3 regions of the Haloechinothrix salitolerans genome follow, and region 2 is predicted to be linked to each of the others. Evidence: riboswitches for the same ligand, from Rfam matches in the RefSeq annotation. Region 2 holds a riboswitch; each other region holds the start of a gene.
What was found. A riboswitch is a leader RNA that binds a small molecule or an ion and turns the genes downstream of it on or off. The one in region 2 is predicted to bind cobalamin.
Positions count from the first base shown of each region.

Region 1: it holds a riboswitch for cobalamin, as region 2 does, so the genes downstream of both, ACFQGD_RS06620 (FecCD family ABC transporter permease) here and ACFQGD_RS24300 (ABC transporter substrate-binding protein) in region 2, are expected to answer to the same signal.
Region 3: it holds a riboswitch for cobalamin, as region 2 does, so the genes downstream of both, metE (5-methyltetrahydropteroyltriglutamate--homocysteine S-methyltransferase) here and ACFQGD_RS24300 (ABC transporter substrate-binding protein) in region 2, are expected to answer to the same signal.

Region 1 covers NZ_JBHSXX010000001.1:1,412,111-1,418,565, forward strand. Annotated here, with positions in the region: gene ACFQGD_RS06605 (FitA-like ribbon-helix-helix domain-containing protein) at 1-61, opposite strand, end outside; gene ACFQGD_RS06610 (propionyl-CoA synthetase) at 160-2,076, shown strand; gene ACFQGD_RS06615 (pirin family protein) at 2,209-3,198, shown strand; cobalamin riboswitch at 3,299-3,482, shown strand; gene ACFQGD_RS06620 (FecCD family ABC transporter permease) at 3,601-4,668, shown strand; gene ACFQGD_RS06625 (ABC transporter ATP-binding protein) at 4,665-5,489, shown strand; gene ACFQGD_RS06630 (ABC transporter substrate-binding protein) at 5,486-6,455, shown strand, end outside.
Region 2 covers NZ_JBHSXX010000001.1:5,106,604-5,115,422, reverse strand. Annotated here, with positions in the region: gene ACFQGD_RS24315 (penicillin acylase family protein) at 1-741, shown strand, start outside; gene ACFQGD_RS24310 (ABC transporter ATP-binding protein) at 764-1,540, opposite strand; gene ACFQGD_RS24305 (FecCD family ABC transporter permease) at 1,537-2,637, opposite strand; gene ACFQGD_RS24300 (ABC transporter substrate-binding protein) at 2,634-3,824, opposite strand; cobalamin riboswitch at 3,869-4,044, opposite strand; gene ACFQGD_RS24295 (MBL fold metallo-hydrolase) at 4,300-5,010, opposite strand; gene ACFQGD_RS24290 (alkaline phosphatase D family protein) at 5,178-6,812, shown strand; gene ACFQGD_RS24285 (WD40/YVTN/BNR-like repeat-containing protein) at 6,980-8,095, shown strand; gene ACFQGD_RS24280 (MoaD/ThiS family protein) at 8,092-8,388, shown strand; gene ACFQGD_RS24275 (TetR/AcrR family transcriptional regulator) at 8,427-8,819, opposite strand, start outside.
Region 3 covers NZ_JBHSXX010000001.1:3,492,889-3,501,707, forward strand. Annotated here, with positions in the region: gene ACFQGD_RS16615 (cysteine desulfurase-like protein) at 1-746, opposite strand, end outside; gene metE (5-methyltetrahydropteroyltriglutamate--homocysteine S-methyltransferase) at 884-3,169, opposite strand; cobalamin riboswitch at 3,311-3,554, opposite strand; gene ACFQGD_RS16625 (TetR/AcrR family transcriptional regulator) at 3,786-4,346, opposite strand; gene ACFQGD_RS16630 (hypothetical protein) at 4,443-4,625, shown strand; gene ACFQGD_RS16635 (ABC transporter ATP-binding protein) at 4,627-5,724, opposite strand; gene ACFQGD_RS16640 (ABC transporter permease) at 5,721-7,409, opposite strand; gene ACFQGD_RS16645 (extracellular solute-binding protein) at 7,406-8,416, opposite strand; gene ACFQGD_RS16650 (phosphatase PAP2 family protein) at 8,533-8,819, opposite strand, start outside.

The sequences.
Region 1 (6,455 bases), 3.7 Mb from region 2:
CGACGTCGGCCAAGACGTCGCGCACCTGCTCCGGCACGTCCCTGATCTGTACGTTCACCATGCATGCATTTTACATGCGAGTGCGGCTTGGGTGTAACGCCGGCTACCGTGTGCCTCTCCGCGTGGAGGGTAGCCAGCCGGGCACGTATCGGTGTACTCCTGAACCACCGGATCGGTAGTCGAGAGGAGACGTCGATGGGTGCGTACGCGGAGATCTACGACCGGAGCTTGGCCGACCCGGAGGGGTTCTGGCTGGCGGCGGCCGAGGATATCGACTGGACCCGCGCGCCGACCAAGGCGCTGGACGACTCCCGCGCGCCGCTGTACCGCTGGTTCCCCGATGGCGAGTTGAACACCGCCTACAATGCGCTCGACCGGCACGTCGAGTCCGGCCGGGGCGAGCAAACGGCGTTGATCTATGACTCGCCGGTCACCGACACCAAGGCGTCCTACACCTACACCGAACTGCGGGAGTACGTCGCCATCTTCGCGGGCGCGCTCAGCTCGCTCGGAGTGACCAAGGGCGACCGGGTCATCATCTACATGCCGATGGTGCCGGAGGCCATCGTCGCGATGCTCGCCTGCGCGCGCATCGGTGCGATCCACTCCGTCGTGTTCGGCGGGTTCGCTCCCAAGGAGCTCGCGGCACGGGTGGATGATGCCCAGCCGAAGGTGATCGTCGCGGCGTCCTGCGGCATCGAGCCGACCAGGGTGGTGGAGTACAAGCCGATCATCGAAGACGCCCTCGCCACCACCACGCACCAGCCCGACCACGTCGTCATGTTGCAGCGGCAGACCGCGACCGCCGAGATGACCGAGCGCGACGTCGACTGGCACGACCTCGTCGCGAGCGCGAGCCCCGTCGACCCGGTGCCGGTCGCGGCGACCGACCCGCTCTACATCCTCTACACCTCAGGCACCACCGGGAAGCCGAAAGGTGTCGTGCGCGACACCGGTGGGCACGCGGTCGCGCTGGCCTGGTCGATGCGCAACATCTACGACGTCGCGCCCGGCGAGGTCTGGTGGACGGCGTCCGACGTCGGCTGGGTCGTCGGGCACTCCTACATCGTCTACGGGCCGCTGCTGATCGGCGCGACCACCGTGCTCTACGAGGGCAAACCGGTCGGCACGCCGGACGCGGGCGCGTTCTGGCGGGTGCTCTCCGAACACCGCGCGAAGGCGTTGTTCACCGCGCCGACCGCGTTGCGTGCCATCAAGAAGGTGGATCCGAAGGCGACCGAGGTCGCCAAGTACGACCTGCCGGCGTTCCAGACGCTGTTTCTCGCTGGCGAACGGCTCGACCCGGAGACGTACCACTGGGCGCACGACGTCCTCGGCGTCCCGGTGATCGACCACTGGTGGCAGACCGAGACCGGCTGGCCGATCGCGGCGAACCCGCGCGGACTGGAGACGTTGCCGGTCAAGCCAGGATCGGCGACCGTGCCGATGCCCGGCTACGACGTCCAGATCCTCGACCAGCGGGGCAACCAGTTGCCAGCGGGGCAGGAGGGTGCCATCGCGATCAAGCTCCCGTTGCCGCCGGGCACGCTGCCCACGTTGTGGGGCGACGACGACCGCTACGTCGAGTCGTACCTGTCCCGCTACGAGGGCTACTACCTCACCGGCGACTCCGGCTACCTCGACGAAGACGGCTACCTGTTCGTCATGGGCCGGACGGACGACGTCATCAACGTCGCTGGTCACCGGCTATCCACCGGGTCCATCGAGGCCGCGCTCGCCAGCCACCCGGCCGTCGCGGAGTGCGCGGTGATCGGCGTGCACGACGCGCTCAAGGGCCAGGTGCCGCGCGGGTTCGTGGTGCTCAAGTCCGGTGTGGACGTCGAGGAGAGCACGTTGCGCGACGAGCTGGTCGCCGCGGTGCGCCGCGACATCGGGCCGGTGGCGGCGTTCAGGGACGTCTCGATCGTCGATGCGCTACCCAAGACCCGCTCCGGCAAGATCCTGCGCAAGACGATGCGCGGTATCGCCGACGGCAGGGACGAGCCGGTGCCGTCGACGATCGAGGACGTCGGCGTGTTGGACAGTCTCCGCTCGGTGCTGCGCGCCGAAAGCTGAGGCGACTCGCGTTGAGTCCGCCAGGGCGCTAGGGACGGCGCCAGGCCGCACCTTGAGTGGCGGATCGGTGCGAATCGGTCATGATGGGGGCGCGATGGAAGCCGATAACGCGGCAGGGGGCCGGGCGCCGAGATGAGCAACATCGAGACCGATCCGATCGAGACCCGCTGCAGGGCGCGGGCGGAGCGGGTCGAGCCACAGCACCCGGCGGTCGAGATCGTCACATCGCGGGAGGTGCCGCTCGGCGGTCCCCGTGCGATGCGGGTACGCCGCACGTTGCCCCAGCGCGCCAGGTCGCTCATCGGTGCGTGGTGTTTCGTCGATCACTATGGGCCCGAGGACGTGCGTAACGTCGGCGGCATGGTGGTGCCACCCCATCCGCATACCGGATTGCAGACGGTGAGCTGGCTGTTCTCCGGCGAGATCGAGCACAGGGACAGCTCAGGTGCGCGGGCGCTGGTCGAGCCGGGTGAGCTGAACTTGATGACCGGCGGCTATGGCATCTGCCACTCCGAGGTGTCGACGGCGGCGACGTCGGTACTGCACGGGGTGCAGCTCTGGGTGGCGCTGCCGGACGCGCACCGGGACGCGGACCGCGACTTCCAGCACCACGTGCCCGACGTCGTCCATCATGATGGCGCGGACGTCCGTGTCTTCCTCGGCTCCATGGCGGGGACCTCCTCGCCGGTGTCGACGTTCACGCCACTGCTCGGCGCGGAGATCACGCTCGCGCCGGAATCCGTCGTCGAGCTGGACGTCGATCCGAGCTTCGAGCACGGCGTGCTGGTGGACCGGGGGCCGGTCCGCGTCAGCGAGACCTCCATCGCGCCAGCCCAGCTGGGTTACGTGGGCGTCGGCGCCGCCTGTCTGCGACTTGCCAACCCCTCACCGGAGCAGGCGCGGGTGGTGCTGCTCGGCGGGGAACCGTTCGAGGAAGACATCGTCATGTGGTGGAACTTCGTCGGCCGGAGCCACGACGAGATCGTGCGGTTTCGGGCGGCGTGGCAGCAGGAGTCGGAGCGGTTCGGGCAGGTAGAGGGCTACGTCGGCGAGCCGATGCGGCTGCCCGCGCCGCCGCTGCCGAAGGTCCGGCTCCGCCCGCGACGTCGTCCGGGACGCTGACTCGGCGGCCGTGACGCGCGGGATGGTGACGCCCGAGCCAACGACGCACACGGGTGTCGGTCACGCCACACCCGGCCCGCCCGGCGAGGCGATACCCGCTACGATCCGACGTCGAGCCAGTCGCATCCGATAGCGGATGCAGGGGAATCCGGTGCGACTCCGGAACTGACGCGCAGCGGTGAGGGCGACGGGCGAGGCGACACGCCACTGGATCAGCGGGTCTGGGAAGGTGCCTCGTCCGGGTGAACCCGAGTCCGAAGACCTGCTGGCTCGCCGAGCCGATCCGAGCTTCGCGTACAAGCTCCCGAGCGCAAAGGTCGTAACGCATGAACCGTCACCGAGGCACCACCGCCGAGCCGCCCTGTCGCCCGCCTGTCCTGCCGCCGCTGGACGGGGCAGGCCGTGCACACGTTTGAGGACGTCCCGCGGCGCAAGTCCGCGCGACGGCTGCCAGCGCCGGTCGTCGTCCCCGTCCTGCTGGTGCTGCTCGCCGCGAGCGCGATCGCGTCGGTCGGGTTCGGCGCGGAGCCGCTGGCGTGGTCCGTCGTCATCGACGCGCTGGCCAATCGGCTGACCGACGGCACCGGCGACGCGACGTACGACATCATCGTGTGGGACATCCGGGTGCCCCGAACACTGCTGGCGATCGTCGTCGGCGCTGGTCTCGCGGTCGCCGGAGTCGGCATCCAGACACTCGTGCGCAACCCACTCGCGGACCCGTACCTGCTCGGCGTGTCTGCGGGAGCCAGCGTCGGTGCGACGGCCGTGATCACGTTCGGCGTGCTGGCGGCGGCCGGGTTGTGGGCGCTGTCCGTCGGCGCGCTGCTCGGCGCACTGGGTGCCGCGCTGCTGGTGTTCGGCGTCGCCATGGCTCAGGGTGGGCTCACCCCGCTACGGCTGGTGTTGATCGGCACGGTGCTCTCCGCCGCGTTCTCCGCGATCGCCAGCTTTCTCGTGTTCCGCAGCGACAACCCGCAGGCCGCGCAGTCGGTGTTGTTCTGGCTGCTCGGCAGCCTCTCCGGTGCGGCGTGGAACCAGCTGCCGCTGGTCGCGGGCGCGGTCGTCGTCATCGGCGCGGTGCTCGTCGCGGGCAGCGGCTGGCTGGACGCGCTCGCCACGAGCCCGGACACCGCCGCCGCGCTGGGCGTACCGGTCCGCGCGCTACGTGGCGGCCTGTTCGTGCTGCTCGCCACGCTGGTCGGCGTGCTGGTCGCCGTCGCGGGCAGCATCGGGTTCGTCGGCCTCGTCCTCCCGCACATCAGCCGGATGCTGGTCGGCGTCCGACATCGAGCCGTGCTGCCGGTGGCCGCGCTGTCGGGTGCGGTGTTCCTGATTTGGGTGGACATCGCCGCACGCGTCGCGGTGCGTCCCACTGAGATCCCGCTCAGCGTCGTCACCGGGCTGATCGGCGCGCCGGTGTTTCTGGTGCTGATGGGCCGCAGGCACTACCGATTCGGAGCCGACCAATGACCGCGCCAGCAGAGACCCAGCCGATCCAGGCCACCGACGACCACCTCACCGTGTCGGGCCTCGCCTGCGCTGCGGGCAAGCGTGTCGTGCTGCGCGACGTCGACTTCGCGGTGCGACGCGGCGAGCTGCTGGCGCTGGTCGGCCCGAACGGCTCGGGCAAGTCGACGTTGCTGCGCGCGCTCGGCGGGGTCCGCAAGCCCGTCGCGGGCGATGTGTTGCTGGACGACGTCCCGCTTGGCCAGTTGTCCGCCAGGCGTCGCGCGCGGGCGATCACGCTGGTCGGGCAGGAGGAAGCGCTGCCTGCGGACCTCGTCGTTGGCGAGATGGTCGCGCTGGGCCGCACGCCGCACCGCCCGCCGTGGGCAGGGGGCGACGCGGCCGAACGCGCCGCCGTGTTGGCCGCGCTCGACCAGGTCGGCCTCGCTTACGCCGTCGACCATCCTGTCGAGCAGCTCTCCGGCGGCGAACGACGTCGTGCCTTGCTCGCGCGGGGACTGGCGCAGCAGACGCCGTTGATGCTGTTGGATGAGCCCACCAATCACCTCGACCTGCGCCACCAGCTTGGCCTGCTCCGCACGGTGCGCGGACTGGGCAAGACCGTCGTCGTGGCCATGCACGACCTCGACCTCGCGGCCACGTTCTGCGACCGCATCGCGGTGCTGCACGACGGCACCCTGCTGACCATCGGTACCCCGGCGGACGCGCTGACCCCGACCGTCATCCACGACGCGTTCGGCGTGCTCGCCACCCCGGTTACCCATCCCCGGACCGGGCGCACCCATCTGTTGTTTTCCGCCGACGAAACGGAGCCTCACCCGTGAGACCTGCTCGCATCCTCGCCCCAGCACTGGCCGCCGCGGCGGTGCTGTCCGCCTGCTCCACCGCCGAGTCGGACACGGCGTCGGGCGGCGACGTGACCGTGACGAACTGCGGCCAGGAGGTGTCGTTCCCGTCGCCCGCCGAGCGGCTGTTCGTCAACGACGGCAACATGATCTCGATGGTGCTCGCGCTCGGTGCGCAGGAGCAGGTGGCGGCCGTGAGCAGCGTGCAGCGTGACCGTCCGGTGCTGCGCGAGCACTACGGCGACTCGGTCGACGAACTCAACGACGTCGCGAAGACGTACCCGAGTAGGGAGACCGTGCTGGCGCAGCGACCGGACGTCGTCGTCGCGGGCTGGAACTACGGCTACGACGAGACGAAAAAGCTCACCCCAGCGTCGCTCGGCCAGCACGGGATCGACGCCTATGTATTGACCGAGAGCTGCCGCCAGGGGGCCGGGTCGGCGCGCGGCATCGTCGATCCGTGGACGGCGCTACGCACGGACCTGCGGAATCTCGGCGCGATCACTGGTCGTGAGGACCGGGCCGACGAGGTCGTCGCGGACATCGACGAGCGCCTGAACGCGCTGGAAGCCGCGCCGCAGGCCGAGGAGCCGCCGACGATCTTCCTGTTCGACAGCGGCGACAAGACGATCTTCTCCAGCGGCAACCTCGGCGCGCCGCAGGCGATCATCACCGCGGGTGGTGGCCGAAACGCGCTGGACGACCTCAAGGACACGTGGACCGAGGTGTCGTGGGAACGGCTCGCCTCGGCGGAGCCGGACGCGATCCTGTTCGTTGACTACCCGCCACAGACGTTCGAGGACAAGGTGCGGATTCTGAAGGAACACGCGGCGACGAAGGACCTCGAAGCGGTGCGCGAGGAGCGGTTCCTGAACCTGCCGTACGCGCTGTGGACGTCGGGGCCACTGAATATCGACGCCGCCGAGCAGGTACGGGCGGCGCTGG
Region 2 (8,819 bases):
GATGACCAGTGGGGTAGGGGCAGCGTGCACCGCAGCCTGTCGCTGTCCGACCGCATCGAGCCGATGGTGCGGGACCGTCGCGTCACGCTGGAGGTGCTGACCGCCGCGGTGCAGGACGCCGCGACCGTCGATGTCCGGGCGTTCTACACGCTGCCGCACCTGCTGCGGGCGCTCGGTGACGACCCGGCCACCGCCGAGGCGGCCGACCTGCTGCGGGCGTGGCTCGCGGACGGCGCGCACCGGGTGGACCGTGACCGTGACGGCGCGTACTCCCACCAGGCGGCGATCGCGCTGTTCGATGAGTGGTGGCAGTCCGGCAGCGACGGCGTCGCCAAGGACGTCCTGCGCGGCGGACTCGGTGATCTGGTCGACGAGCTGCCGAAGTCGCTGGACAACCACCCGCGCCACGGGCAGGGCTCGACCTGGACCAGCCCCTGGTACAGCTACGTCAGCACGGATCTGCGGCAGGCATTCGGCGAGCCGGCGAGGTTCAGGCACCACCGCACCTACTGTGGCGACGGTTCGGCCGAGCAGTGCCGCGCGGACCTGCGCGAGTCGTTCACCGCCGCGATCGAACGGGTGCGGGAGCAGCAGGGCGGCGTGCCCGTCGATCAGCTCACCTACGACAAGACGATCGACAGCATCCGCTCGACGACGGCGGGTGTCGTTGGCGTCCGCGACATCGACTACCAGAACCGGCCGACGTTCCAGCAGGTCGTGCGGTTCAGCGGCGGCCGGTGACGGGCGGGCTGCCCGCGTGGCCTCACGCGGGCAGCCGTTCCCGCGGCTCGAACGTCCCGCTCACCGGGTCGAACCGCAGCTGCTCGGTGTCGAACACGGCGCTCACGGTGCCGTCCGACACCAACTGCTGCGGCGTCCCGGTGTGCAGGGTGCCGTGCGCGTCGATCAGCCACGCGGTGTCCGCGAGCCGCAGCGCCAGCTCGACCTCGTGCGTGGAGACTACGATCGCCAGGTCGCGTTCGGTGGCGAGGCGGCGCAGCAGTCCCATCAACGCCACCCGTGACGGCGCGTCGAGGAACGCGCTTGGCTCGTCCAGCAACAGCAGGTCCGGCTCCTGCGCGAGCGCCCGAGCGGTGAGCAGCCGCTGCCGCTCGCCGTCCGAGACTTCCGACAGGTCACGATCCGCGAGGTGAGTCGCGTCGACGACGTCGAGTGCCCACGCCACGACATCCCGGTCGCGCTGGCCGAGCGCACCCGTGAACCCGGTGTGCGGGTGCCTGCCGAACGACACCAGCTCGCGGCCGGTGAGCAGGCCAGGGGAGACACGCTCGGTCAGCACCACCGCGATCCGACGTGCTCGTTCCGTTGTGGACAGTCGCGTGAGGTCGGCGCCGTCGAGCGACATCCCGCCCGACAGTGGCGGTTGCAGGCCCGCGAGGGCGCGGATCATTGTCGACTTACCGACTCCATTGGGTCCGAGTAGGATTGTCAGCTCGCCGCGGCCGGCCACGGCGGACAGTCCGGTGAGGACGGTATGTCGTCGATAGCCGACGCTCAGTGCGTCCAGCCGCAGCGTCATGTGCCGACCCCCTGAAGCGCGCGGCTGCGCAACAGGATGGCGATGACGACCGGCGCACCGAGTAGCGCCGTGATCACGTTGATGGGGATGACCGTGTCTGGCAGTTGCGACACTACCGAGCACAACAACGCCGTCATCGCGCCCGCCAGGAGCGTCGCGGGCAGCAGCACGCGGTGGTCGGAGGTCCCAGCTAGACGTCGTGCGGCGTGGGGCACCGCGATGCCGAGGAAGCCGATCGGTCCGCAGAACGCTGTGACCGCCCCTGCCAGCAGCGACGCACTGAGCAGTGTGGTCGTCCGTGCCCTGCCGACGTTGAGCCCGAGCGTGCGGGCGTAATTCTCACCGAGCAGCAGGGCGTTCAACTGCTTCGCGGACGAGGTGGCCACCGCGATGCCCGCGACCGTCACGCCGCCGAACAACGCCAGATCGGACCACGTCGTGCCGGAGAAACTGCCCAGTCCCCAGGCGAGGAACTGCTGCGCCTGCTGAGGTTCCGTCCAGGTCAGCAGCAGGCTGACGATGGCGGTCGTCGCGGATCCGACCATCACGCCGATCACCAGCAGCGTGACAGGGGAGCGGACGAACCGGGCGAGCAGCAGGATGCCGGACAACACCAGCCCGGCACCGGCCGCCGCCGCGACGACGACACCCGCCCTGCCGCCAGCAGCGACGTCGGCGGCGAATCCCGACGCGCCGGTGCCCGCGCCGACCACCGCCAGCGAGACGCCGAGACTGGCGCCCGAACTCACTCCCAGCGAGTACGGATCGGCCAGCGGGTTGCGGAACAGCGTCTGCATCTGCAGGCCCGCCATGCCCAGCGCCGCTCCGGCGAGTGCGGCCGTGAGCGCGCGGGGCAACCGGATTGTCTCGATCACCACCTGCCAGCGCGGGTCGGCGGGGGTTGCGCCGAGCAACACCCGCACGGTTTCGTGAAGGGGCACCGGCACCGAGCCGACCGTGATGGCCAGGGTCAGTGCGGTGCCGGTGCCTGCGAACAGCCCGCCGAGCGCGATCACCCTGCGAAACATCGCGCTCGGCGGGACTGCCCGCGCTACCGCCGTCGCGGTGGCCGTCGCGGAGGTCGACGCGGCGGTCACCGCCCCACCTGGCGGTAGAACTGGAAGTCGTGACCGGGTAGCCGGTCCGGGTGGACGATCGCGGCCAGGTCAGCGAGCACCAGGTCTGGCCGGGTCACGCCGCGTTCCCAGTAGCCGTTGCCGCCGTTCGGTCCGACGTCTTCGGCGATAGTCCACACCTGTCCGGACTTCATGGCGGCCAGCTCGGCGTAGCGCGGGTCCTCGCTGGTGACGTCGTCCTTGGTGCGCCACTCTGTGCTGGCCAGCCACAGCGGGATGTCGCTGGCCTTGGCGGCGACTTCTTCGGCGGACAGCGACAGGCTGCCGGTGTCGTCGGTGTCCGCCCACGGGTGCGTCGCGCCCGCGTCCGCGAGCAGCCTGCTCTGGTACGACGCGCCGCCAGGCACCGACCACGTGCCCCGCCACATGTTGCCGGTCAGCACCTCGACGGTCGCCGCGTCCGCCACCATGTCCTTGACGTCGTGATAGCCGGACTCGATCCGCTCGAACATCTTCTCCGCCGCGGCTTCCTCGCCGGTTAGCGCGGCCATCACCTTCAGCCACTCCGCCCTGCCCAACGGTGAGGCCTCCAGCCACTCGGCGTTCGCCACCACCGTGACGTCGGCCTTGCGGAGCGCGGCGTACTCCGGCTTGTTGGTGCCGCCGCTCATCACGACGTCCGGCGCGTCGGCGACCACTTGCTCGACGTCGAGGGTGGTATCACTGCCGTACTCGACGACGTCGCCCACGTCGATCGCTTTCCGTACGTCGGCGTTGACCACGCGGGACGCGTTCGCCACCCCGCTGAGGACGTCGAGCCGATCCAACTGGGCCAGCAGCGGCAGGTGTGTCGTGGACTCGGCGTACAGGCTGTCGATCGGCGTCGTCACCACGGTCGCGTCCGCGAGGTCGCCGGTGAGCGATGGGGTCGGCGCGCCGCAGTGCACCAGCGCGTACGTCACAGGGCTACCGCCGGGAAACGGCTCGTCGATCGTGAGCACTTGGTACGACTTCTCGTAGCGCAGCGAGAAATTCTCCGCGTGTTCGACCGATGTCTTGGTTGGGTAGTAGTCGACGTCCGCGTCGAAATCCGCGATGCAGCCCTCGGGTGTGTCGTCTGCCAGGGGTGCGGGGGTGCTACAGGCCGCGAGGCCGAGCGAGCCAATGAGAACGGACAGGGCAAGGCGCGTGCGCCCGCGAACGGTCATGACCAGCGGTCACCTCTCTCGGGGATATCCCGCCCCGGTTGTGCGAGGAGGCGATGACGTGAGTGTCCTGACTCCCGGATCTACGCTGCTCCCGGCCTTCCCACCCTCGCGGGTCGTGGCCTTGCTGGGATTCGCTCCCCGGTCACAGTGGCGGGTCCGTGCCGGATTCGCACCGGCTTCCTCGGTCGCCATCGCCGTGTCTGTCGGAATCGATCTTTCCGGACGATTCGCCGCGACGGCAAGGTGAGTGCGCTCACGCACCATTCGGGTGATGGGCGAGTCGCAACCGGATGCGCATCATGTCCGACGCGATCTCGTTGAGCAGTAAGCCGAATTGCTCACAACGTGGTGAGGGAGGAGACCGCGGGCACCGTTACCGGCCGCGGGTCGCTGCGGAACCAGCCGTGCCGCCCAGTTCAAGGCTGACGGAGGTATCCGCAACGCCGCACGGACCGGCGCGGGGACGAAAGACCAGTTAGGCTCCGAACATCTGCTGCCACTCCTGCAGCGACCGGGGTCGGAACACGACGTTGTTCTCCCTGACAGTGGACAGCGGCGCGGACGGGTCCTTCGAGTACTGGTGACCCGGGTACACCACGGGATCGTTCGGTAGCCCGGCAAGCTGGTGCAGGCTGTGATACATCGCCTCGGCGTCGCCGCCGGGGAAGTCGGTGCGGCCGCAGCCATCAAGGAACAGCGTGTCGCCCGCGACGAGCCGGTTGCCGACGAGGAAACACTGACTGCCCGGTGTGTGACCTGGTGTGTGCAGCGTACGGATCGTGATGGCGCCGACCTCGATCCTGGAATCGTGGTCGTGCGCGGTGAGGTCGGTGGCCGAGACACCGGTGACGCGCTGCACCCAGTCGAGCTCTTCGCGGTTGACGTGCACCGGGACCTGCTCCCTGGCGAGCAACTCGGCGAGCCCTGGCAGTTCGAAACCCATCATGCTGCCGCCGACGTGGTCGGGGTGATGGTGGGTGCCGAGCACGCCGACCAGCCGCATGTCGTCCGCGGCGAGCGTGTCGAGCAGTTCGCCGACAGCGTAGGCGGGATCGACGATGACGGCTTCCCGTGTCTCGCGGTCGCCGATCAGGTACGCGAAGTTCAGCATCTGGGTGGCGACGGGGTCACCCACAGCGAAGTCACGGCCGGACAGCAACTGGCGGAAATAGAGTCGGTCGGACATAGAGCGGGAGCCTATCCGTTCCCCGTGTGGTGGCGGCGAGGGCCGGGGGTCGCGCGAGAGGGCCGCTCGGTGAGCTTGCGGCGGTGGTGTGCGATCGAGCAGGCTAGCCGAGGACTGACGGACTCGTGACCGCCGAGCGGATGTCGAATCACTGAAGCGGACGCCTGATGACCGAACCACGACTGATGCTGGGGCCGGTGCTGCGGCACGTCGACGAGACGTCAGCGACGGTATGGGTGGAGACCGACCGGGCATGCGTCGTCGAAATCCTGGGCAGCACGTCGCGGACGTTCCAGGTCGGTGGGCATCATTACGGCCTCGTTGTCATCACAGGGCTCACACCGGGCGAGTCGCGGTCGTACACGGTCAGCCTCGACGGCCACATGGTGTGGCCACTGTCGGACTCGCCGTTCCCGGCCAGCCGTATCCGCACGTACGCGGTTGACCAGGGCGCACGACTACGGATGGTGTTCGGGTCCTGCCGATTCGCGTCACCACTGACCTCCAGGCGGCGGCGACGCGTCGGTGGTGACGCGCTCAACGCGTACGCCGAGCGTATGGCCGAACAACCGGACTCGGAGTGGCCGGACGTGCTGCTGCTTCTCGGTGACCAGGTCTACGCCGACGAGACATCGCCCCATATCCGGCGCTGGATCAAGCGACGCCGCGACACCAGAAAGCCGCCGGGGATCGGTGTCGCGGACTTCGAGGAGTGCACCCAGCTGTACCTCGAGACCTGGTCCGACCCGGAGATCCGGTGGCTGATGTCCACGGTGTCGACGTCGATGATCTTTGATGACCACGACGTCATCGACGACTGGAACACGTCGGCGGCGTGGCGGCGCGCGATGGCGCGGCGGCCCTGGTGGCGTGAGCGGATCCGCGGTTCGCTGATGGCGTACTGGCTGTACCAGCACCTTGGCAACCTCACGCCCGGGGAACTGGCCGGGCACGAGCTGCTGGCCGAGGTTCGTCGCGTGGGCGAGACCGGCGATGCCTACGACGTCCTTGGCGACTTCGCTGACAAGGCCGACGCCGAGGTCGACGGCGTGAAGTACACGCGCTGGAGCTACCGCCGCGACGTCGGTTCGGTGCGGCTGGTCGTCATCGACACCCGGTGCGGCCGCATCCTCGGGACGGAACGGCTGATGGTCTCCGACGCCGAGTTCGACTGGATCGAAGACGCGACTCGTGGCGACTACGAGCACCTGCTGATCGGGTCCTCGCTGCCGTGGCTGCTGCCGCACGCCGTGCACGAGGTGGAGTCGTTGAACGAGCGCGCGTGCGATCGCGGCGGCATCCGAGGCTGGCTGGCAGAGCGGGTGCGGCAGGCGATCGACCTGGAGCACTGGGCTGCTTTCCGCTCGTCGTTCGACCGACTGACCAACCTGCTGTACGCGATCGGCAGCGGTGAACGCACGCCCGAGCCACCTGCCACGGTCAGTGTGCTCTCCGGCGACGTGCACCACAGCTACATCGCTGAGGCGCACTTCGATGAGCGCGAGTGGCCGAAGGTGTGGCAGGTGACGTGCTCCCCGGTGCACAACACCATCCCGTGGGTCGCCGAACTCGCGTTTCGCGTCACCTGGTCGTCCGCGGTGACGCGGCTGGTGAGCTGGTGGGCACGCCGAGGCGGCGTCGGGCCGCGTCCGCTGTGGTGGTGGAAGCTGTCGGGACCGGACTTCCGCAACCGGGTCGCCGTGCTGGACATCGCCGACCACGACTACACGGTCACGTTCGAGTCCGACGCTCAGGCCGGTGAACCGCTGATCGTGCCGCTGGCTCGTGTGCCTGCGCCGTAGGACCAGTCCCGTAACGCCGCCATTCACCCGGTCGAACGCCGGACAGGCGTAGGCTCGCGAAATTGTCGGTCCCCGCTGCGAGACTGCGTTGTACAGCGAAAATTCCCGCCCGGCCGTGGTCATTATCGGTGGTCAGTGCGACCGGCACCTACGGAATGGAGTTACCCATGAGTGGGGTACGTGTTCTCGTCGGCACGCGCAAGGGGGCGTTCGTGCTGACGTCTGATGGTAAGCGTAAGGACTGGGATGTCAGCGGGCCGCACTTCGGTGGCTGGGAGGTCTACCACGTGGCCGGGTCACCAGCGGAGCCCGACCGCCTCTACGCGTCGCAGTCGACGGCGTGGTTCGGGCAGCTCATCCAGCGCTCGGACGATGGCGGCAAGACATGGGAGCCGGTTGGCAAGGACTTCACCTATGAGGGTGACGCTGGCACCCACCAGTACTACGACGGTTCGGAGGTTCCCTGGAAGTTCACCCGCGTCTGGCACCTTGAGCCGTCACTGACTGACCCGGACACCGTCTACGCGGGCATCGAGGACGCCGGGCTGTTCCGCACCGTCGACGGCGGCCAGACATGGCAGGAGCTGCCCGGGCTACGCGCTCACGGGTCAGGGCCACAGTGGCAGCCGGGCGCCGGCGGGCTGTGCCTGCACACGATCATCCAGCATCCGACCAACACGGACCGGCTAACCATCGCCATCTCGGCGGCTGGCGCGTTTCGCACCGATGACGGCGGGCGGACGTGGCAGGCGATCAACCGCGGTTTGAAATCCGACGGCATACCCGACCAAGACGCTGAAGTCGGGCACTGCGTGCACCGCATCGCGATGCACCCCTCGCGGCCGGACGTGCTGTTCATGCAGAAACACTGGGACGTCATGCGCAGCGACGACGCGGGCGACAACTGGTACGAGATCAGTGGCGACTTACCGACCGACTTCGGCTTTCCCATCGCCGTGCACGCCCACGAGCCGGACATCGTCTACGTCGTTCCGATCACCAGCGATTCGCTGCACTACCCGCCAGAGGGCAGGCTGCGCGTCTATCGGAGCCGGACTGGCGGGAACGAGTGGGAGCCGTTGACCAACGGCCTGCCGCAGCGAGACTGCTATGTGAACGTGCTGCGCGATGCGATGGCGGTCGACACGCTCGACGAGTGCGGCGTGTACTTCGGCACCACGGGCGGCCAGGTCTATGCCTCGCCCGACGCCGGTGACACCTGGGCGCCGATTGTGTCCAACCTTCCCTCGGTGCTCTCGGTCGAGGTGCAGACGCTGCCATGATCCGCGTCAAGCTGCCGACGCATCTGCGCAGACTGGCCCGCGTGGACGGCGAGGTGGAGCTGGACATCGATGGTGAGGTGTCGATGTCCTCGGTGCTGGACGCACTAGAGAGTCAGTACCCGGTGTTACGTGGCACCATCCGTGACCAGCACACCGGCGAACGCCGGGCGTTCGTACGGTACTTCGCCTGCGAGCGCGACCTGTCGCGCGAGCCGCCCGACACACCACTGCCGAAGCAGGTCATGGTGGGGGAGGAGCCTTTGCTGATCGTCGGCGCCATGGCAGGCGGCTGAGGGTGCGATGGTCACGGCGGAGCCGCGACCTCGGCGCTTCAGGCCGGGTCCCCGAGGATGCCGCGCAGCGCCGGGAGCACGGCGTCGAGGTCCTGTGAGGTGCGGAAGACCACGATCGAGCCGGGGCCGGTTGTGGACCCGGGCTCGGCGAACAGATCGACAGTGCTGGCCATCGCCGCGTCGAACTCAGCCTCCGGTGCGTCGGTCTGGCCACGCAGCCAGCGCCGCAGCACGTAGTTGTGCGCGGTGACGACGGCGGCGGCCATGAGCTCAGCCCGGAGCGCGGTGTCTTCCTCACCACCCATCCAGTCGTGGATGAACTCGCGGAACACCCGCTGGTACTGGAGGGTGCTGGCGATCTCGCGATCTCGTAGCGCGGGAAACGTCCTGGTCAGCCGATAGCGGCTGAGTGCGAGTTCGCCCTCGCCGAT
Region 3 (8,819 bases), 1.6 Mb from region 2:
GCGTCGGTGGACGGCAGCAGCTTGTCGGGCCACAGAGTCTCCAACACCTCGGGTCGCGCCGCGACGACGCCATGGTGCGGACCGAGGAACTTGTACGGTGAGCACGCGAAGAAGTCCGCACCGAGCCGTTCGATGTCGACCAGCGTGTGTGCGGTGTAGTGCACGCCGTCGACATAGAGCAACGCGTCCGCCCGGTGCACGTCGGTCGCGATCTCCGTGATAGTGGGCCGCGTGCCGATGAGGTTAGACGCCGCGGTGATCGCGACCAGTCGAGTGCGGTCGGACAGCGCGGCGCGCACGTGTTCCGGAGTGAGCTCGCCGGTGTCCGGGTCGAACTCTACCCATCGCACTGTGGCGCCCACCTGCTCGGCGGCCTGTACCCACGGACGGATGTTGGCGTCGTGATCCAACCGTGTGACGACGATTTCGTCGCCGGGCGACCAAGTTTTGGCCAGTGCGCGGGAGACGTCGTATGCCAACTGGGTGGCGCTGCGCCCGAACACGACCCCGGACGGTGACGCGTCCAGCAGATCCGCCATCGCCTGTCGGGCTTCGGTGACGATGGCGTCCGCGTTCCGCTCGCCGAGTACGAGGCTTCCCCGGTTCGACAGCGGCCGTGACAACGCATCGCTGATCGCGTCGATGACGGGCCGCGGCGTCTGCGTGCCGCCCGGTCCGTCGAAGTGGGCGACGCCCGCCGCGAGAGCGGGGAACTGGGCGCGGATCGCGGAGACGTCGTAGGTCACGGGAACTCCTATCGGGGTCGCCGACTGTGGTGCCGTTCGGGTAGTGACGGTATCGACATCCGGCGGCCCTGGACACCGCCGCGGCCCCGGAACGCCCGTCGGCGGCCCCGGACGTCTCCGGGGCCGCCCGCGTCGGGCTACAGCGATTCACGCACCGTCGCCGTCGCGCGCACCATGTTCGCCAACGCCGCGTCCACCTCGGCATAGGCTCGCGTCTTAAGCCCGCAGTCAGGGTTCACCCACAGCCGCTCCGCCGGCACCGCGCGCAACGCGGCCCGCAGGAGGTCGGCGATCTCCGCCTGGTCCGGCACGCGCGGCGAGTGGATGTCGTACACGCCCGGCCCGACGCCCCGGTCGAAGCCGACGGCGTTGAGATCATCCAGCACCTCCATGCGGGAGCGCGCCGCCTCGATGCTGGTGACATCGGCGTCCAGTGCCACGATCGCGTCAATGACGTCGCCGAACTCGGAGTAGCACAGATGGGTGTGGATCTGCGTCGAATCCGCCACTCCGGACGTCGCCAGCCGGAACGCCTCCACCGCCCAATCGAGGTACGCCTTGCGTCGTTGCGACCGCAACGGCAGCAGCTCTCGCAGCGCCGGTTCGTCGACCTGCACCACCCGAATGCCTTCCGCTTCCAGGTCGCGCGTCTCGTCGCGGATCGCTAGTGCCACCTGTCGTGCCGTGTCCGCCATCGGCTGGTCGTCGCGAACGAACGACCACGCCAGGATCGTCACCGGCCCGGTGAGCATGCCCTTGACCGGCTTGTCGGTGAGCTGCTGCGCGAACCGCGCCCACTCCACGGTGATCGGTTCTGGCCGTGCGACGTCGCCGTAGAGGATCGGCGGCCGCACGCACCGCGAGCCGTACGACTGCACCCACCCATGGTCGGTCGCGGCGAATCCGGTGAGCTGCTCGGCGAAGTACTGCACCATGTCGTTGCGCTCCGGCTCGCCGTGCACCAGCACATCGAGCCCGATCCGTTCCTGTAACCGGATGACTCGCTCGATCTCGCTCCGCATCCGGTCGGTGTACGTCGTTGGATCGAGTTCACCCGTGCGAAGTGCGGCACGTGCCTTGCGGACGTCGGTGGTTTGCGGGAACGAGCCGATGGTGGTCGTCGGCAACGGGGGCAGGCGCAGCGACTGCTGCTGCGCCCGCTGCCGCGCCGCGTAGTCTCCGCGACGGGTGTGCTCTGGGCGTAGGGATGCCAGCCGCGCGTGCACCCGGTCATCGCGCACGCCCTCGGCGGTGGCGCGGTCCGCGACTGCCTCCCGCGCCTCTGCCAGCTCGGTCGCCACGACGTCACGGCCTTCTCGCAGCGCACGGCCGAGCACCACGACTTCGTGGACTTTCTGCGCGGCGAACGCAAGCCACGACTTGACGCGCGGGTCCAGCCGCGTTTCCACCTCGACGTCGTAGGGCACGTGTAGTAGCGAACACGACGTGCTCACCGCCACCTCGTCGGCGAGGCCGAGCAGTGTGGCCGCCGTCGTCAACGCCTGGTCGAGGTCGGTACGCCAAATATTGCGGCCGTCGACCAGCCCGGCGACCAGCGTCTTGTCCCGCAGGCTTCGGCACATCGACAGGGTATCCACTGTGGACGGCGCGGCGACCAGATCGACGCCGAGCGCCTCCACCGGCGAGGACGCCACTACCGGCAGCGCGTCGCCGAGATTGCCGAAGTAGCCCGCCACCAGCAGGTTCGGCCGGTCGGTCAGCTCACCCAGCGCGTGGTACGCCTCGCGGAGCGCGTCCAGTTCGTCCTGTGAGCGGTCCGCGGCGAAGGCGGGTTCATCGAGCTGCACCCATTCCGCCCCCGCGCGGCGCAGCTGCCGCAGCAACTCGGCGTAGACCTCGAGCAGGTCGCCGAGCTTGTCAAGCGGTAGGAACGACGCCGGCGCATCGTCGTCCGGTTTGGACAGCAGTAGGAACGTCAACGGGCCGACGAGCACCGGTCGGGTCGTCACGCCAAGCTCGGCCGCCTCGCGATACTGCTCGACCGGTGTGCGGTCAGCCAGCGAGAACTGGGTGCTCGGACCGATCTCAGGAACCAAGTAGTGGTAGTTCGTGTCGAACCACTTCGTCATCTCCAGCGGAGACGTCGACGCCACGCCCCGCGCCATCGCGAAGTAGGTGTCCAGCGGGTTCAGGCCGAGATCGGTGAATCGCCTCGGCACGGCGTCGACCATGACCGCCGTGTCCAGCACGTGGTCGTAGAACGAGAACGTGTTGCCTGGCACCGAATCCAGGCCTGCGGCGGCAAGCGAACGCCAGGTGTCGGCGCGTAGCTCCCGCGCCACCGCGCGCAGCTCCGCCTCGCTGCCGCGCGACGCCCAGTACCGCTCCAGGGCGCGCTTGAGTTCCCGGTTCGGGCCTATCCGGGGGTAGCCAAGGACTGTCGATCCAATCGTGCTGGTCAACGCTCTCTCCTCGCGAGCTCGACGGCAATGGCACCGAGGCCAGGGGAGGGGCACGTGCGACCAGCACGGTACGGGCGGCGCGCGCCGCGGAGGCTGATCGTCCGCAAGGTCCTCCCGCGAGACCTCGGACCACGCGCACCGGCGGTGCGCGTACCGGTGGCAGGTCTTCGGACTCGCGGGCGTGTCCTGGCTCGGGGCCAGGCGTGTCTACTAGCCGTCGCTTCCCAGACCGTGTCGGTCCAGTGCGGTCCCGGTCGGGACCGGGCACGGCGTTCGTTCCCGCACACCGCTGCGGGGCAGTCCCGGATTCGCACCGGGTTCCCTCTTACCTCGTTCACCACGTTCACGCGACGTGGGTGAACGAACCACCAGCACCACCCACCGTAGTGATCATGCGCGGCACGGCAAGTGTGTTCGGGATGTGGACGCCCATCGGAGGAATGCGCGCCGTCGCCGTCGCGTGCCTGACGTCGTCCTTTCCAGCGGAAGACGTCGTCGCGAGAGCCACGTCACACCGCGGTTTCGCCAGGTATACGGTCGCGAGAAACCGACAGATAGTCGCGAATCCGGCGCGAATCGCGCGATATCCTTGGCGAAGCCACCCTGGCCGCCCGGGTCACTGGAAGAGCGGTGTCAGTTCCTCAACGACGACGTCCAGCGGCTCGGTGCTGCGTTCCGCGCGGCAGAGCACGACCGCGCCCTCGATCGCCGCGACCGCGACCTTCGCCAGCCGCTTCGAGCGCTCGGAGGGGAGTCCGGCAGCGATCAACAGCTCGCGCAGTTTCTCCTGCCACGCCCAGAAGATCTCGCGGACGGCGTCGGCGGCTTCGGGTAGGTCGCCCCGGTTGTCGACGGCGAGCGCGACGACGGGGCACCCGGCCTGGAAGCTGCTTTCGGTCAGCGTGCGTCGCCAGTAGTCGACGAAGCCGTCGAGCACAACGTGCGGCTCACCGGCGGTGGGCCGGATGTGCCTGCCGATCTCGTTGCCCGCCTGCCGCACCGCGCTGAGCACCATTTCGTTCCGGCCGTGGGGGAAGTGGTGGTACACCGACCCGCGCGGCGCGCCGCTGTGCGCGAGGACGGCGTCGATGCTGACGCCGGACGCGCCACGTTCTCGCAGCAGCGTCACGGCGCTGTCGACCATACGTTGCCGCGTCCGTCCCGGTAGGCGCTTCATCGTCCATCCCCTCGTGTGTTGCGGCATCCCCGCGACATTCAGTGACCAAATATCTACTATGACATAACCCCTAGAGCGCCGCAAGGCGGGGCCGGCTTGGGCGACCTACGTCGCGGCAAGAGCACGGACGCGGAGGGGCCTGCCGGATCGAGCGGTCGCGCCGCCCGACGACGTGGCGCGGGCGACGTCTACTGCGCGTCTCGGGTGTCGAACTATGCCACCACGGCCGAGGACGTCGACCGCTCCGCCGACGCCATTCTGCGCACGGCCGCTCGGTGATCTACCGCGGCCGCGCGGGTTCCCGGTGGTGGCCGTTGGTAGCGGCCGCGTCGTGGTTCGGCAGCACGGCGGGCGGGTGGCCGTAGGACAGCTCCGCGTGCAGCCGGGTGCCGATGGGGTAGTGGGTGGTGTGCGGTTGCAGTGACCGCAACTGCCGCCCGGAGTCCAGCCGCACCGTGTGCAGGATGAACCCACCCTGAAACTCCGTGTCGATGACGCGGGCGGCACCGTCAGTGCCATCGTCGGCGGGCCGCAGCACCACCTCGTGCGGGCGCACCATGACCTCCAGGGCATCCACCCGACCGACGACGTCCTCCGGCGCCTGCACCGACCCGGCTTCGGTCACGAGCGTGTCGCCTGCCAACGTCGCGGGCAGGAAGTCCGCGTCGCCCATGAACGTCGCCACGAACCGGTTGGTCGGCGTGTGGAACACCGGCTCGGGTGCGCCGAGCTGTTCGATGCGGCCCGCGCGCATCACCGCGACGCGGTCGCCAACGGCGAGCGCTTCGGCCTGGTCGTGGGTGACGAACACGGCGGGCGTGCCGGTCTTGCGCAGCAGCTCCAAGGTGTCCGCCCGAACCTGCGTGCGCAGGTGCCGGTCTAGGTTGGAGAACGGCTCGTCGAGCAGCAGCAGCTCGGGCCGGGGCGCGAGCGCGCGGGTGAGCGCGACCCGCTGTTGCTCGCCGCCGGACAGCTCGTGCGGGTAGCGGTCCGCCAAGTGCGACATCGCGATCATGGCAAGGGCCTCGGCCACGCGCTCCCGACGTCGAGCGCCGGACAGTCCGGTGAGTCCGAACGCGACGTTCTCCGCCACGGTCAGGTGCGGGAACAGCGCGTGGTCCTGGAACACGATGCCGACGTCGCGGCGCTCCGGTGGGCGCCACACGCCGTCCCCGGCCACGACGTCACCGCCGATCCGCACCGTGCCCGCGTCGGGCTCCTCCAGCCCGGCGATGAGTCGCAGCAATGTGGACTTCCCGCAGCCGGACGGCCCGACCAGCGCCAGTATCTCGCCCTCGCCGAGGTTGAGGTCCAACGTGCTCACGGCGGGTACCGTGCCGTAGTCCTTGCGGACCCCGTCGAGTTCCAGCGCGTTCACCGTGCTCCCTCCAGACGGTCCTTGCCGATCAGCAGTACGACGGGGACCAGCGCCACCGCCACGATCGTCAGCGCGGGCAGCGCCGCGCTCTCCCAGCGGCTTTCCGAGGCCAGCTGGTACGTCCACACCGAGAGCGTGTCGAACCCGAAGGGCCGCAGCAGCAACACGATCGGTAGCTCCTTGAGCGCGTCGATGGTCACCAGCACCAACGCCGTGACAACGCCGGTGCGCACCAGCGGCAGGTGCACCCTGCGCAGTACCCGCGCCGGAGCCGCGCCGAGCGACAGCGCCGAGGCCGTCATCGAGGGGCTGACCTTGGTGAAGCTGGCGTCGATGCTGTGGTAGCTCAACGCGAGGAACCGCACGATGTAGGCGTAAATGATGCCGATGACCGAGCCGGTCACCAGCAGGCCGGTACCGCCGGGAACGCCGAGCGCTTCCAGCCCGGTGTCGAGGTGCGCGAACGCGATCAGCACGCCGATCGCGACGACGACGCCGGGGATGGCGTAGCCGACGGTCGTGACCTGTGCGGCGATCCTGGTGAGTCTGCCGCTGGTCATGCGGGTGCTGTGCGCGATGAGCAGGCCGATCACCGCACAGCTCACGGCGGCGATCGTGCCGATGACGAGGCTGTTGGTGGCATAGCCCGCGTAGCGGGGGTCGAGCAGAGTGGTCGCGCCAGCCATGAGGTCGGCGCCGGACCACCACAGCAGCTGGACGGCGGGCAACCCGAACGCGGCGGCGAGCACGACGGCACAGGTGGCGGTCGCCAGCCAGCGGCGCGCGCCGGTGAGCCGCACGGTGGCGAGCCCGCGACCCCGGCCGCCCTTTTGGTGGTAGCGTGCCCTGCCGCGCAGCAGCCGTTCGGCCGCGATCACGGCGACGGCGAAGAGCAGCACCAGCCCCGCCAGCTCGGTGGCGGCGGCGCGGTCGAACTGGCCCTTCCACACCTGGTAAACGCCGACGGACACGGTCTGCACGTTGAAGTACGACACCGTGGCGAAATCCGTGAGCGTCTCCATCAGCACCAGCGCCAGCCCCGCGGCGAGCGACGGCCGGGCCAGTGGCAGGACGACCCGGATGGCGGCTCGGCTCCGGCTCGCGCCGAGCATGCGGGCTGCCTCGAACGTCGCGGGCGCCTGCTCCAGCAACGCCGAGCGCACCAGCAGGTAGACGTACGGATACAGGCTCAGCGAGAGCACCAGCGCGGCGGCGGGCAACGAGCGGACGTCCGGGAACCAGACGTCTGGTCCGAACGCCGAGCGCAGTCCGGACTGCACCGGACCGGGCGCGTCGAAGATCGCGAGGAAGACGAACCCCAGCACGTAGGCGGGCATCGCGAGCGGCAGCACCAACAGCCAGCGGAACACCCGGCTGCCGGGGAATCGGTGCACGGTCACCAGCCACGCCAGCCCCGCGCCAAGCACCACCGTGCCGATGGTGACACCCAGCATCAGCAGGAGCGTGTCGCCGATCATGCCGGGCAGTACTGTGGCCCACAGCCGCGCCCAGACGTGCGGCGTCGGGGTGAGCGTCCCGGCCGTGACCTCGGCGACCGGGATGACGACGAGCACCGCTACCGCCACGACCAGCAGCGTCCAGCCGAACCGCCTGCCGGTACGCCGCCGCGCGCGGGCCGGGGGTTCCGGCGTCGCGCGCGGCGGGGCGGGGGAGGTCGTCGTCACTCGTAACCGACCTCGTTCATGACTTCGATGGCCGTGCTGTTCAGCTCGCCGTATGCCTGGGCGTTGATCGGTTCGAAGTCGAACTCGCCGAAGTCGGCGATGATCGGTTCGGGCTCGACGTCCGGGTTGACCGGGTACTCGTGGTTGCCGTCGACGAACGCGTTCTGTCCGTCGGTGGCCAGCCACTCGATGAGCTGCCTGGCCTGCTTCTTGTTGTCGGAGTTGGTGATCACGCCAGCGCCGGAGATGTTGACGTGGGTACCGCGGCCGTCCTGGTTGGCCCAGAACGGCGTCACCGACAGGTCGGGATTGTCCGCGAGCAGGCGGGCGAGGTAGTAGTGATTGGTGATGCCGACGTCGCAAGTTCCGGCGTCGATGTTCTCCAGGATCTGGACGTCGTTGCTGAAGATCTCGACGTTGTTGTCGACCCAGCCCTGGACGATCTCGGTGGCGCGCTCCTTGCCGTGTTCGTCGATCATGGCGGCGACGAGCGATTGGGTGTATGGGCTGGTGGACTCCCGCATGCAGAGCCGCCCCTGCCACTTCGGGTCGGCCAGGTCGGCGTAGGTGTGCTCGTCGGCGAACTCGGATGGTGAGACCTCGTCCGGGTTGTACATCACGGTCCGAGCGCGCATTGCCAGCCCGTACCAGCGCTGGTCGGGGTCGCGCAGCCCCTCGGGCACGGCGTCGGTGAGCTTCGCGGAGTCGAGTGTGGCGAGCAGACCATCCTCTGCCGCCTTCCAGAGGTTGCCCGCGTCGACGGTCATGTAGATGTCGCCGGGTGTGTTCTCGCCCTCGGCCGTGATGCGTTCGCGAAGCTCGGCGTCAGAGCCGCTCAGGAACTCGACGGTGATGCCGGTTTCGTCGGTGAACATCGTGAACGCCTGCTCCAGGTCGTAATGCCGACCGGTGTACACCTGGAGGTCAGCTTCGTCGCCGGACACGATTCCGCAGCCACCGACGGCGAACAGGGAAGCCGCCACTACGGCAAGCACGGGCGAGCGCATCGCACTCCTCACTAGACCGGCTTGCTACCGGTCTGAAGAACCGGCGTGCCGGTGCGTTGTCGTCACTAGATCAGGTCAAGGATAGCTTAGGCAAAGCTAACACTGTGGGCAACGAGTCAGCGCACGCCCGTCGGTTCTGTGGTGCGGAGCTCAGCTGGCGAGTCGGGAAAGCGGATCACCTCGGTCGGCAGCTCGGCCAACGCGGCAGTGCGCGGTGGGCGCCAGCGCCACATCGTGTCGATGAGGATCAGTCCTTGCAACAGGATGGCGCCGATGAGCCAGCCCGCGATGATGTCGGTGACCCAGTGCGTGTCTAGGTACCACGAGATCAGGCCCATCAGCAGCGACAACGTGATGACGATGCGGATGGCGGCGCGGCGTCGTCGCAGGTAGCCGTACGTGA